3 regions of the Peribacillus frigoritolerans genome follow, and region 2 is predicted to be linked to each of the others. Evidence: riboswitches for the same ligand, from Rfam matches in the RefSeq annotation. Region 2 holds a riboswitch; each other region holds the start of a gene.
What was found. Region 2 has a riboswitch for cobalamin ahead of ABOA58_RS27140 (ABC transporter substrate-binding protein). Riboswitches for the same ligand answer to the same signal wherever they lie in the genome.
Positions count from the first base shown of each region.

Region 1: another riboswitch for cobalamin. It lies ahead of ABOA58_RS21165 (FecCD family ABC transporter permease); the one in region 2 lies ahead of ABOA58_RS27140 (ABC transporter substrate-binding protein).
Region 3: another riboswitch for cobalamin. It lies ahead of ABOA58_RS11625 ((2Fe-2S) ferredoxin domain-containing protein); the one in region 2 lies ahead of ABOA58_RS27140 (ABC transporter substrate-binding protein).

Region 1 is NZ_CP158190.1:4,320,074-4,324,372, forward strand. It holds gene ABOA58_RS21155 (ABC transporter substrate-binding protein) at 1-346, opposite strand, end outside; gene ABOA58_RS21160 (heme ABC transporter ATP-binding protein) at 376-1,143, opposite strand; gene ABOA58_RS21165 (FecCD family ABC transporter permease) at 1,140-2,213, opposite strand; cobalamin riboswitch at 2,406-2,592, opposite strand; gene ABOA58_RS21170 (GNAT family N-acetyltransferase) at 2,700-3,209, opposite strand; gene ABOA58_RS21175 (sigma-70 family RNA polymerase sigma factor) at 3,500-4,066, shown strand; gene ABOA58_RS21180 (DUF4179 domain-containing protein) at 4,063-4,299, shown strand, end outside.
Region 2 is NZ_CP158190.1:5,470,523-5,474,821, forward strand. It holds gene ABOA58_RS27130 (heme ABC transporter ATP-binding protein) at 1-92, opposite strand, end outside; gene ABOA58_RS27135 (FecCD family ABC transporter permease) at 99-1,154, opposite strand; gene ABOA58_RS27140 (ABC transporter substrate-binding protein) at 1,117-2,088, opposite strand; cobalamin riboswitch at 2,248-2,422, opposite strand; gene ABOA58_RS27145 (polysaccharide deacetylase family protein) at 2,509-3,387, opposite strand; tRNA gene ABOA58_RS27150 (tRNA-Arg) at 3,563-3,636, shown strand.
Region 3 is NZ_CP158190.1:2,369,501-2,373,799, forward strand. It holds gene cbiQ (cobalt ECF transporter T component CbiQ) at 1-716, opposite strand, end outside; gene ABOA58_RS11610 (energy-coupling factor ABC transporter substrate-binding protein) at 703-1,014, opposite strand; gene ABOA58_RS11615 (energy-coupling factor ABC transporter permease) at 1,016-1,759, opposite strand; gene ABOA58_RS11620 (hypothetical protein) at 1,793-1,951, opposite strand; cobalamin riboswitch at 1,935-2,124, opposite strand; cobalamin riboswitch at 2,328-2,517, shown strand; gene ABOA58_RS11625 ((2Fe-2S) ferredoxin domain-containing protein) at 2,670-3,038, shown strand; gene cobJ (precorrin-3B C(17)-methyltransferase) at 3,053-4,299, shown strand, end outside.

The DNA.
Region 1 (4,299 bases), 1.2 Mb from region 2:
CTTCTTTTGAAGGGTATTCCTTGGAAAGCACAGGCACCGTTTCATAGGCATCTTTATACTTTGGCAAAATTTCGTCATCCAAATAAGCCGTACCTGCCATTGAATCCTGCAACCCCAATGCAAGCATGATTTCCGTCGCATGCTGATTTAGCGAAACCGCACGTTTTGGGGCCTCTGCATAGGTGAATTCATGATCCAGATTCTTGATGACCACCGTTTCTTTTCCACTTTTTTCACTCTGTTTACCTCCGTCCTTTGAAGCTTCCTCGGAGTTATTGCAAGCGCCCAATATCATCATTGCCAAAAAAAAACTGATGCTTAACAAAATCTTTCGGTAACCAGTCATATATTTTCCCCTCATATCTATTGTTTTTTTTATATATGTGCTAAAAAGGTGATATGCGTCTTTTGCGTGATGGGGTGTATGCCGATTTCCGTTTCCACCCCGAACACCTTCCTTATCATTTTTGTCGTCAATACAGCTTCTGGTGTTCCGGATGTGATCACTTTGCCATTTTGGATGACATATATATGATCACAATACATGGCTGCCAAATTTATATCATGCAGGGCCGTCAAGACGGTAACGTCCAGCTTTTTAACAAGGTCCAGCAATTGGAGCTGATGCCGGATGTCTAAATGATTCGTTGGTTCATCCAGGATGATGATGTTCGCTTCCTGGGCTAGGGCGCGTGCTATGAGGACACGTTGTTTCTCACCACCCGACAAACTCATGAAACTCCTGTCTTCAAATCCACTCATTTCGACGCGAGCTAATGCATGATTGACGATTCGTCTATCTTTCTCCGTATCTCCCTGAAATAACCGCTTATGAGGATGCCTTCCCATCCAAACCATCTCTTGTACACTAAAGTCAAAGGTCAGGGATGTTTCCTGACTGACAACCGCCATTTCCCGGGCTGTTTGTTTCTGTGAAAGCCGGTAAAGGTCACGGCCGTCGAGGTGAACAGATCCCGTATGCGGCTCCAAAATCCGGGAAGCATTTTTTAATAGTGTGGATTTCCCGCTCCCATTCGGGCCGATCAGCCCAACGAACTGCCCAGTTTTTATATGAAGGGTTATTTCCTCAATGATAGGAGTGTCCAGAATTGAATAGGATACTTCTTCAATAGCTAATCTCACTTGCCCCCACCTCCAAATGAATATGAACTTCGCCGCAAAAGCCAAATGAAGAATGGCCCTCCGCAAAGTGCGGTGACAACGCCAATCGGAAGTTCTTGAGGTGCCAGGACCAGCCGGGCACATACATCTGACCAAATGACGAGGATCATGCCAATCAATATGCTGCATGAAAGAACACGTTTATGGTCTGTCCCGGCCAATAGCCGGGCTAAATGTGGTACTACCAGACCGATGAACCCAATCGAACCGCTTACAGCCACAACTGTCCCCGTAACAAGGGACGTAATGATGATCAGAACTTTACGGAAGGCTTCCATATTGACTCCGAGCGTCGCGGCGACTTCTTCGCCCATCAATAAGATATTAAGGGAGCGGGATTGTACGATAAGGAACAATGAAACCACAAGCACCACAACCGCTGGAATCGGTATGTATTCCCATTTTGCACCCGCTAAGCTGCCCATCATCCAAAACATCGCTTCACGGATGCCGGAATCTTTTGGTGCAAGAGTGACAATGAAATTAGTGACGGCAGACATGATCATCGATATGGCTACACCCGCCAATAACAGCCTTGTCGTTTGAATTCTCCCTCCCACTTGAGCCAATAAATAAACGGAAAGCATCGCAGCCATGGCCCCCAGGAATGCACCGAATGATAACGCATATTGTCCGAATATAGGCAGCGCCCCAAAAAGAATGACAAGGGTTGCCGCAACAGAAGAACCAGATGAAATGCCCAGGATATACGGATCTGCAAGTGAATTGCGCACCAAGGCCTGGATGACGACACCCACTACGGATAATCCCGCACCTACCACCGCACCGAGCAATACACGGGGCAGACGGATATCCCAAATGATCCGCTCTTGTGCGATACTCCAATTCACCTCCAGAGAATCACCGATAAAAGGAAGATGCCCTAAGGCGATCTTCCAAACCGTTATTGCTGACATCTTAACTGGCCCAAGGGTAACAGCGAATGTAATCGATAATAAAAGAATGCACAGCAAGAAAAATATCAGGAAACGAAACCTGCGCTTGGCATTTCTCTCAAAATGGTCAAGCATATCCTCATTCTCTTTCAATGAGCTTCTAACCAATGACTCTTCCAATGATGATATCCTCCTTCAAAAAAACACACAAAAAAACCCCAATCCTTTTAACAAAGAATGGAGTTACGAGTATAGGCCAAAAAATACGGAAGGACCTAAGTCCGCCTTTTCTTACTCTCGAACACCTCTCCTCTCAGCGAAGGAAAAATTGGTGATGCTCACTGGGTAGGTCTCCTGGCTTCCAAATCAACATTTCCTTTCGTCTTCCCTGACTGAGTCAAGTGACATCCTGAAAGAAAACTCCTTGGTTACAGTGGCGCGACCACTCGGGATTTGCACCCGATTCCCTGTTACCCTTTGTTCACACAAAGGCACCCAGCGGCAAATATATGAACTTCGCAAAATTTTCCAAACATTAAATACAACGTTAGTATAGTATACTCCCCATCTTTTCACAATTAAAAAAATGGGAATGCGGTCTATTAATAGAGGAATATGGATTTATAGATTCTTTCTATAATGGTAGAAAGTTAGCTTTTGACCAGTATCCGCACTAATTTCCTCATTAATCGAAATCCGTTCAAAACCGTTTTTCACTAAAACCTTTTGGGAAGCGATATTGTCGCTTGTCGTTTTGGCATGTATTTGAGTCACATTTAATTCCGGCGCCAGATTGACCAAAAGCTTTAAAGCTTCGTTCGCAATCCCTTTTTGCGTAAACGCTTCACCGATTCTATAACCGACATGAGCCGTCCCCTTAATAGGGTCGATATCCACAAGATTAATCCTGCCGACGATTATGCCTGAACCATCCTTAATCAAATAAAAAGAGGAGATAGCATCTTCTTGCTCTTTTAATAATTCCTTATGCCTGATTCCAAACGTTCCAGAGCTATAATAATCATCTCCCCGGCTTGGAACTGTTTGCTCGAAAAACCTTCTATTATTGCATTCAAATGCAAATAACGCTTGTGCATCCCGTTCATTAAGCCTTTCAATGTATATATCCATCATTCTTTCATCCTTTCAAAAAAACGCTAAGCATATGCGGCCTGATATATCATTCAAGAAAACCAAGGGCTTATCCTCCCTGATAAATATATATTGAAAACCGTTTATATGGATAACACTGTCGCATACTGACAAAATTTGATACCCTCTATACCATATCATTCCAAATTTTAATGGAACCATCGTATCTACTAATTTCTATAAAAACCCCAAAAAAGTTGAGAATAAATATTTTTATATACGTTGTATAAAGTGTAAAAGCTTTTACAAAAAACAAGGGGAATCATGTCATGAAGTCTACGAATAAAAATTTTATCGAGCGGTTGCAACGCCAAGAAGAAGACGCATTGGAATTTATAGTGGATACCTATTTGCCACTAATCAAGGGGGTAACATATAAGGTTCTCTCTCCTCTTAGGAACGACGGTGTCATGGAAGAATGCATCAATGATATTTTTCTTTCAATCTGGAACAATTCAATAAAGTTCCATGGGGATACAACTGATTTCAGAAAATGGATTTGTGCGATCGCTAAGTTTAAAGCGATTGATTATTACCGAAAAGCCATGAAGAAAATGGAGCTTACATCAGGTTACACAGAAGTAGATCCAGAAAAATCTGCAGAAGACGAACTGATTATACTGGAAGACAGAAAAGAACTGCTTCAGTTAATTGACCTTTTAGAACCTGTAGATCGGGATATTTTTATCATGAAGTACTTTCTTGGTTTAAAAAATGAGGATATCTCGATAAAACTCGGGTTGACCAAAGCATCAATAGATAATCGAATTTATAGGGGAAAAAAGAAGCTAAGTCAAAAAGCTACGAATCTTAAGTTAGGAGGCAGTGTCGTATGAAGGATATTTATGAATTATTAAATGATATAGACATAGACGAAACTGAATTTAAGGAAATAGAAGTCAGCGAACTAGAAAAAGCTAAAGTCAAAAGAACCCTAAAAAAATCAATAAGCAAGAAGAAAAAAATGAAACGCTGGCAAAAGAATGTTCTGGCTGCTTCTATTATATTCGGGTTATCCACCGCAACGATTGGACTCTCGTTTACCGCTTCTGCTAAAAGCATTCCTTTG
Region 2 (4,299 bases):
CCGAATAATTCTCCTTTATGTACATCAAAAGAGACAGAGTCCAAAACAGCTTTGTTGTCATATCCACCTGTTAACCCTTTAACTTCAAGCATCCGTTTTTACCCTTCTCTCCGTCTCTTTAATAAAATCAGCGCAAATGCAGGTGCCCCGATAAGTGAGGTGATCACCCCGATCGGCAGTTCCGATGGGGCAATGACCGTCCGTGCTACAAAGTCAGCCAAAATTAGAAATCCGCTTCCTATCAACAATGACAGCGGAAGCAAATGTTTATGGTCAGGTCCCCATATCTTTCGGACAAAATGAGGAATGACCAATCCTACAAAGCCAATCGCCCCTGAAACGGCAACCGCTGCCCCTGTCAATGTCGAACCGGCTATCAAGATCCACATTTTCCGCCGCTTAACATTCACACCTAAGTGTTTTGCCCGGTCTTCCCCAAAAGTCATCGCATTCAATTCACTTGTATTCATGATCAAGATAAACGAACCAAGAATAAAAAACGGCAAAATGATTGCAATATAATTCCATCCGCGCATTGAAACGCTTCCCATCAGCCAGCCGATGATTTGTCTTAATTCATCACCCGTCAGCGCAATCATCAATGAAATGAATGCACTTAAAAACGAGCTGAAAATGATTCCCGTTAAAATGATCGTTTCCACTTTCATCGATCGATCCATTTTTTTTGCAAAAGTCAATACGCAGAGCATCGTGAGCACTGAGCATAAGATGCTCAGTGCCGGAAGAGTGTATAAACCGATGAACGGCAGTGATATATTCAAGAATATTGTCAATACGGCGCCGACCGATGCTCCTGATGAAATACCTAATGTGTAAGGATCAGCGAGCGGGTTCCGGAGCAGCCCCTGAAATGCCGCACCCGCAATCGCAAGCGATGCCCCGACCAAACCCGCAAGCAACACACGCGGCAAGCGGATGTTCATCACGATATTCGTCAGCATCACATCCGGATCAGCAGAAATCGGCAAATGAAAGATCTCCTTGCCGATTATTTGTAAAAGTACGGGAATCGGTACTGACACCGAACCAAAGGAAATGCCTATCGTCATTGCGAATAACAAAATTAACAACGCAATCAAATAAGCAAACGTCCATTTAGTTGTTAAATTGGTTCGGATAGACTGATTTGGCAAGTTCCTCTACTCCCTCTATCAAGCGTGGACCGGAACGGGTCACCAAGTCAGAATGGACATCAAAGACTTTGCCATTCTTAACAGCATTTACGTCTTGCCATCCTTTTCGGCCCTTCACTTCACTTACTGAATCTTTCGTATAATAACCATAAGTTGTAATGATGACATCAGGATTTGCAGCAATCATCGACTCTTCATCAATTTTTGCCCAACCGTCCAAATCAGCAGCAGCATTATCCGCTGAAATAATATTAAGCATCTCATTCATGAAAGTATTTTTTCCCGGTGTGTATATTTCCGGTGAAGGCGAAACCTCCACTAAAACTGTCTTCCTATCCTCTTCCTTTACGGATTTGGCTTTTTCCTCGATATCCTTGAGCTTCGTTTTCATATCCGCAACGATTTCGTTTGCCTTGTCATGTTCACCCGTTGCCTGTCCAATCATTTCAATAGACTCATAGACTTGGTCAAAGCTTTGTGCATCATTGACTACGAGGACATCTATTCCAGCATCCTTAAGCTGTTGTAAACCCTCATTCGAATTATGGGCACTTGATGCATGCGCAAGAACAAGGTCAGGCTTCATGGAGACAATCAGCTCCGTGTTCATTTCCATTCCGCCAACTTTTTCAATTTCCTTCGTTTCTTCCGGGTAATTATCATTATCGGAAACACCAATGACCTTTTTACCCAAACCAAGTGCAAAGACCACTTCCGTATTACTTGGTATTAACGAAACGATTTTCTTCGGTTTTTGTTCTATCGTTACTTTTTCCCCAGTTGCATCTTTAATCGTAATCGGGAAAGCTTCGTGTTGAGCATGATTCGTTTGCTGCTTTTCTTTTCCTTCATCAGTAGTGTCACTGCAGCCGACCATCATGCCTGCAACAAGCAACATCAACAGTATCAGACCAAAAATTTTCTTCATTTTCATTCCCCACAATCTTTTTATTTAATTTCTTTCCACCTCATAATCTCGGAAGATGCCCCCAAAACAAAAAGCACCTCCCGTTAAACGGAAGGTGCTTGTATGGCAACAATATCATTACGGACTTCTTATGGTCTGCCACACACCTTCCCATCCGCGTAGGTTACAGGTGTACGAATTTTGGCAGGTCTCCTGGCTCATGGTCATCGTCAACGGCACCTTCCCATATCTCATACAGTGGTACACAGCCGTCAGCTCCCATATACAGTGGCGGGACCGCGCTGGCATTTCACCAGCTTCCCTTTTAAGTCATTACGACACCAAATCGTTCATATGTATATAATTTTCACTGCCTTCATTATACACCATGTAAGAATCGATTATTAAATGATTTTTCTGAACAGGTTCGAAATGCCCCTGCCACCTTCAATGATTTGAAGCATTTTCAATCAGTGACGCAAACCCATCGACTGATAACCCGGGTGAAATCCGAACTCGATGCAGGGCATGCATCCCTTGTTCCCTTGAAGCTCCCCCAGGTTCGGTAGTGACTGCCATCTTGTATCCAGCTTCCTCTGACAGCCTGAGAGTCTCTTCGTTATACCGGCCAACCGGATAGGAAAGCACTGTCGTGTCCTGGTCGAGAATACGGTCGAATAGCTCCTTCGACTGGACCATTTCAGCTTCTTGCTGCTCTGCCGTCATGCGGTTCAGCTCCAAATGGTTGATAGTATGGCTTTCGATCGAAATCCCATTCCTGCTCATCTCCATCATTTGATTTTCAGTCAGGTGATGACCTTTATCAATGGACTTCCCGATCATGAAGACAGTTGCTTTCATATCATTTTCTTTTATTATCGGAAAAGCCTCCGTGAAGTTATCTGTATAGCCATCATCAAAAGTAAGCCAGACGCACTTCTCACTTGGCATCCGATTCTCGGTTAATACGAGGAATGCTTCTTCAGGGGATAATGTATAGTAGCCATTCTCCCGAAGCCAAGCCATCTGAGACCGGAATTCCTCCCTTGGAACCCGAAGGCGATTACCTTCAGAAATGCTGTGATACATCAAGATTGGAAGCTGGACGTCGGACTCGACCGTTATCCAGTCTTCCGTATCGATTTTGCCCTCCAATTCCTGCCCTTCCCCATTCTCCGCCGCTTCGGCCACTTCAATTTCATCTTCCGCAATCGGTGCAGCAGTCTTTGTGCCTATACCTTCTAAAATCCATTGTGAGCATCCAGGTAAAATCAAAATCCCCAGCAATGCAACCATCCATAAAACTCTATATTTTCCCACTATCATTCTCCTAATTTTTTATAGTGAAATAGTACCAGAAAACTAGCGATTAATAAAGTATTCCATTAAATGAAAAAAAGGGAAAGACGAGAGTGAGGATTTTTTTTCATAAGTATGTGCTATTAGCTTGAAAAGTTTGCCTATAAGAAATATAATAAATAAGTCGTCGACTTTTTTATATGTCCCAGTAGCTCAGCAGGATAGAGCGACAGCCTCCTAAGCTGTAGGTCGTAGGTTCGATTCCTATCTGGGACGCTAATTATAAACCCCTGTTACAAGCGGTCCTTCCGCGGAGTAACAGGGGTTTTTTTCTGTTGGTTAAGAACAATTGATTTTTTGATGGAGAAAACGCAGATCTCAAAGCTAAATTATTTCATCAAGCCATATAGATATAAAAAATCTGATTGCAAACTATGCATAAAGGTTGGAAATATTGGCGAACAAGAATACAAACTGTTTGATAGTAAAAAGCGTTGTATTTATTACGTCAATATATACCTGAAAAAAATAATGGATTTCTGGATATAATCATGTCTTTTTTTGAAATATATGTTTTAACCTGTCCCATCCGGGTATATGAATACTGTAAGACATTCTCACCAAAGGAGATGATAGTGCATGATGAGTACAATCAGAAGCCAATGGAACAAAGAGAATGACGCAGCGGTTTTTAGTCCCGGTGATCAGCGTTAGAGTCAATTGAAGAGTTGGATGATAATCAAACATGGGAATTACTAGTCTTCTCATCCAAAGGAGGAAGATACGATCATGAGTATTTACAGCCTATGGAATCCAGAGAATGATGAAGCAATTTTCAGTCCGGGTGATCAGAAGCCATTCAGTACGCTCATACGAGTAGATTCGGATAAACACACACACTGACAAAACACTTGAATATTAATTACATGGCACCGTACT
Region 3 (4,299 bases), 2.5 Mb from region 2:
CGTGAGGAATAGGCATAAGTATCCTCGATATAGGAAAGATTCTCCTGATAGCCTCTTGCGTTCATGGCCATCGTCAATTGCCCAGAGCGCTGCAATACTCCTAAAAATAAAGACGAGATTAGTAATCCGAGTGAACGTATGCCTTTCCTTAATGAAACATACCCCAACCGTGAAGCTTGTGCTTGGTGAATGGCCAAAGCTGTATCTAAAAAAATAAAGATGAAGCGATAGGTCAATTCTATTAAATCGATCAATAAGGAAGGCACTTTAAATTTTCGCAGCACGGATAGGATGACGGTAATGGGTGTAGTTAAGGTAAGGAAATATAAACAGCTGATGCTGCCCAATACGACAGTGATCAAATTGGCCACTGTACCGACGCTGTCATCGCTTATGAATATTTGCCAGTTCCCGACCTTCCAGGACCACCATATATTCGATATCGATGTAAATTTACTTGTGAAAGAAAAAAGGATGGTAATTGTTCCAGATAGTATAAAAAATCCTGGCAATAGAAGTAATTTAAGATAATAGGAAAGCGGGATTTTTGCCGCAAAAATGATTAAAGCGCTCATCACCGTAAAAGTGATGAGCGAAACGGCCATATCCCTTACCGTTAACGAAAACAGCAAAAGGGAAAGTGCAAAAACCATCTTTTCCAACGGATGTACATCCTTTAGCCCATTGAAATAGGCATATTTATCAATGAGTAACATGCTTCGATTTTTCTGCCAATTCTTGTTTGGTTTGCTTATTCCTTTGTCTCATCACGCCAATGAAGTATCCAATGAAACCGGCTCCGATTGCAGCTTGAAGCGCAAATAATAAGCTTTCGGTTTCTGCACCTGGCGGCTCCCAAATACTGTTGAACCATGGCTTGTATTCCGGATGGATCTTAGTGATGGCTTCCTCAGCTTCGCCGTCGGCACCGCCAAATTCCGTTCCTTGTTGGGTGATTAACGGTATGGTTGCAAGAATGACAACCAGGAAAAGCAGCAGTAGACTTTTTTTCATATTAACGGGCCTCCTTGGATAAAACTCGCAGCAATTTCAATTCACCTAGATTGTATTTTTTCAAGAAATTCATCACGACGACTGTCAATAACCCCTCACTGATTGCCAAGGGAATTTGGGTCAGGGCAAAAATCCCTGCAAATTTACTGAAAGAGGCCATGAATCCTCCTACCTCGGATGGAAACGCAAGAGCAAGTTGAACGGAAGTGACCACATAGGTTCCTAAATCTCCAAAAGCAGCTGCCAAGAAAACGGCAAGTGAAAAAGACCACCCCAATTTAGTTGCACCCTTGAAGACAAAGTAAGCAATGAACGGTCCGCAAACGGCCATGGAAAATGCATTGGCTCCTAATGTCGTCAATCCTCCGTGAGCCAGTAATACAGCTTGAAATAACAGAACGATGGAGCCAACGACACTCATGGCCAATGGTCCGAATAATATGGAACCCAAACCAACTCCGGTAGGGTGCGAAGAACTTCCGGTAACGGAAGGGATTTTTAAGGCCGATAAAATAAATACAAATGCGCCCGATAGGCCAAGTATCATTTTTGTTTCTGGGTTTTCCCTTACTTTGGACCTAATGGACCGGTAACCCAAGATTAAAAATGGAAGCGTCAAGGCCCACCAGAATATAGCCCATTCTATGGGTAAAAAGCCCTCCATGATATGCATGGCCAATGCCCGTTTTGGAACAAAAAGCAGTAAAATGACAAAATAAATAATTTTCCAATTGGTTCTTTTCATTCTTTCTCCTTTCAACACTTTTAATTTTTCTGATCAATCTTGAGAAGAAAAGCGGCGCCCAAAATAAAAAGCACTTCTCTCAAAGGAAAGAAGTGCGTAATGAACAGGAATTGTGCAGCATGAACCAACCATGGGCCATTCTGCCTGATCCGCACGCCCATCCTCGTAGGCTGAAACAGTTTCACGCTTCATGGCAGGTCTCCTGGCTTTGGTTCATCATCCCATTACATCCTTCCCATCTCATTTGACAGTGGATTAAAGTAATGGAACTTCCCTTTACAGTGGCGGGACCGCTCCGGATTTTCACCGGCTTCCCTTTTAAGCTGAATTCCGAGAAATTCAACACCATGAAACTTATGTAATTATTTTGAAAATTCTCGTATAGTTTACCATAAAGAAATTATTCCAGCTACACTATCTTTTTTTTTTCGGGACGAAGTTTGTTGCGAGGAAAGGATTGTAACTGGTTTTACACTATTAAACTTTTCTAAACAGTCGGAATAAACTATTGAATTTTGATAAAGTTGTTATATGATAGATTAAGTTAGTTAGAAATGTATAATAAAACCAAATATTTCATTTTAAAAGTGCCCTTGTGTGAATAAGCAAGGGATAATAGGGAAATCGGTGAAAATCCGATGCAGCCCCCGCTACTGTAAACGCTGATGAAATTGTCGATAGCCACTGGCCTGATGCCGGGAAGGGACAAAGTAAAATGAAGCGTAAGCCAGGAAACCTGCTTTTAAAATTGCATGATACTTTTCGGAGGGAAAGGTAGAAGGACTATGACGATTTTGGGAGGATTTGGCATGCTTGCCTTAGGCTCCCCATTCATATAGTTTTTTTAAAACCTTGACTCTAATGTTAAGGTTTTTTATTTTGCCTTTTCCCTGAACTCAGGAGGAAGAAGATGACTACTTGGAATTTGACGGGTACAAATACGCATCTGTTGATTTGTAATGGGAGCAGCTGCATGAAAAAGGGCGGGGAAGAAGTAACCCAAGCGATTCGCGATGAAATTGCTTTAAAAGGACTGGATCTGAAAATCCATACAACCAGGACACGCTGTAACGGAAGATGTAAGGATGCCTGCGTTGTGATTGCCTATCCCCAAGGAAACTGGTATCGAGTGGAAACGCCTGATTTCGGTCGGCAGATCGTCAGTAATATCGATGAGGGTGAGTTTGTTCCACAGATGATCTATAAATTCAATGATGGCGAAATGACCCCTAATCCAGATTTTCCTGCTCATACGGGTATTTCAAAGAACAAAGCGTAAAAGGAGATGTCTTAATGAGTACAAACGGTAAATTATTCGTCGTGGGCTTTGGGCCCGGGAATTTTGAACACATTACCAAACGTGCCGTCGAAGCCCTTCAAGAAAGTGACTACATCATTGGTTATAAAACTTATGTTGAACTCATTCAGGGACTGCTTACAAATCAAACGATCATTAGTACGGGGATGACTGAAGAGGTATCACGTGCACAGGAAGCAGTGAAACAAGCGGAGCTGGGAAAGAAAGTGGCGGTGATTTCCAGTGGGGATGCCGGAGTTTACGGGATGGCAGGGTTGGTTTATGAAGTATTGATTGAAAAAGGCTGGAAAGAAGAAACTGGAGTGGGCATTGAAGTCATTCCTGGCATTTCTGCAATCAACTCATGTGCGTCTTTACTTGGGGCACCAGTCATGCACGATTCGTGTACGATCAGCCTCAGTGATCATTTAACTCCTTGGGAACTGATCGCTAAAAGGGTTGAAGCAGCTGCAATGGCAGACTTTGTCATTGCACTTTATAATCCGCGAAGCGGCAGGCGGACCCGGCAAATTGTTGAAACTCAGAAAATTCTCCTTCGCTACCGCTCGCCGGATACACCTGTCGGGTTGGTGAAAAGTGCTTATCGCGATAGGCAGGATGTTGTTATAACCAATTTGCAGGATATGTTGAATCACGATATTGGAATGTTGACCACCGTCATTATCGGTAATTCATCCACCTTTTTATATGATGACAAAATCATCACACCAAGAGGCTATCAGAGAAAATATACTTTGAATTCGGAAAAGCAAACATTGAAGCCGCATCAGCGACTGCAAAAAGAAGCGGAACCGTGGGCATTAGATCAAGAAGCCTTAACCGAGTCCGCTGGAGGAGTTGGATTACTTACAAAAGCACCAGAAAAGAAGCCAGCTTCCTTTGAAATGGCAATGGAGGCCCTGTCAAGAGTCAAGGGTCAAACCGTTAAGCAATCCATTCAGCCGATTGTTCAGCAAAAAATGGAGTCGGTATTCGAACTTGCGGTTAGTCCAGGTGTGGCGAATAAACAATTCACTCCCAAACAAATGATGACACTTGCGGAAGTTGTCGGGGAAAAGGGAACGATGGAATACACGCCAAATCATAAAATCGTCTTAAAGATTCCGACAACGGAGCCGGAAGTCATTACGGGGAAATTGCAATCAGCAAACTTTCTTTTGTCGCCGATTGGAGATGTACTGACATTAAAAGCCTGTGATTTCTGTGATGGTGAAAAAGCGGA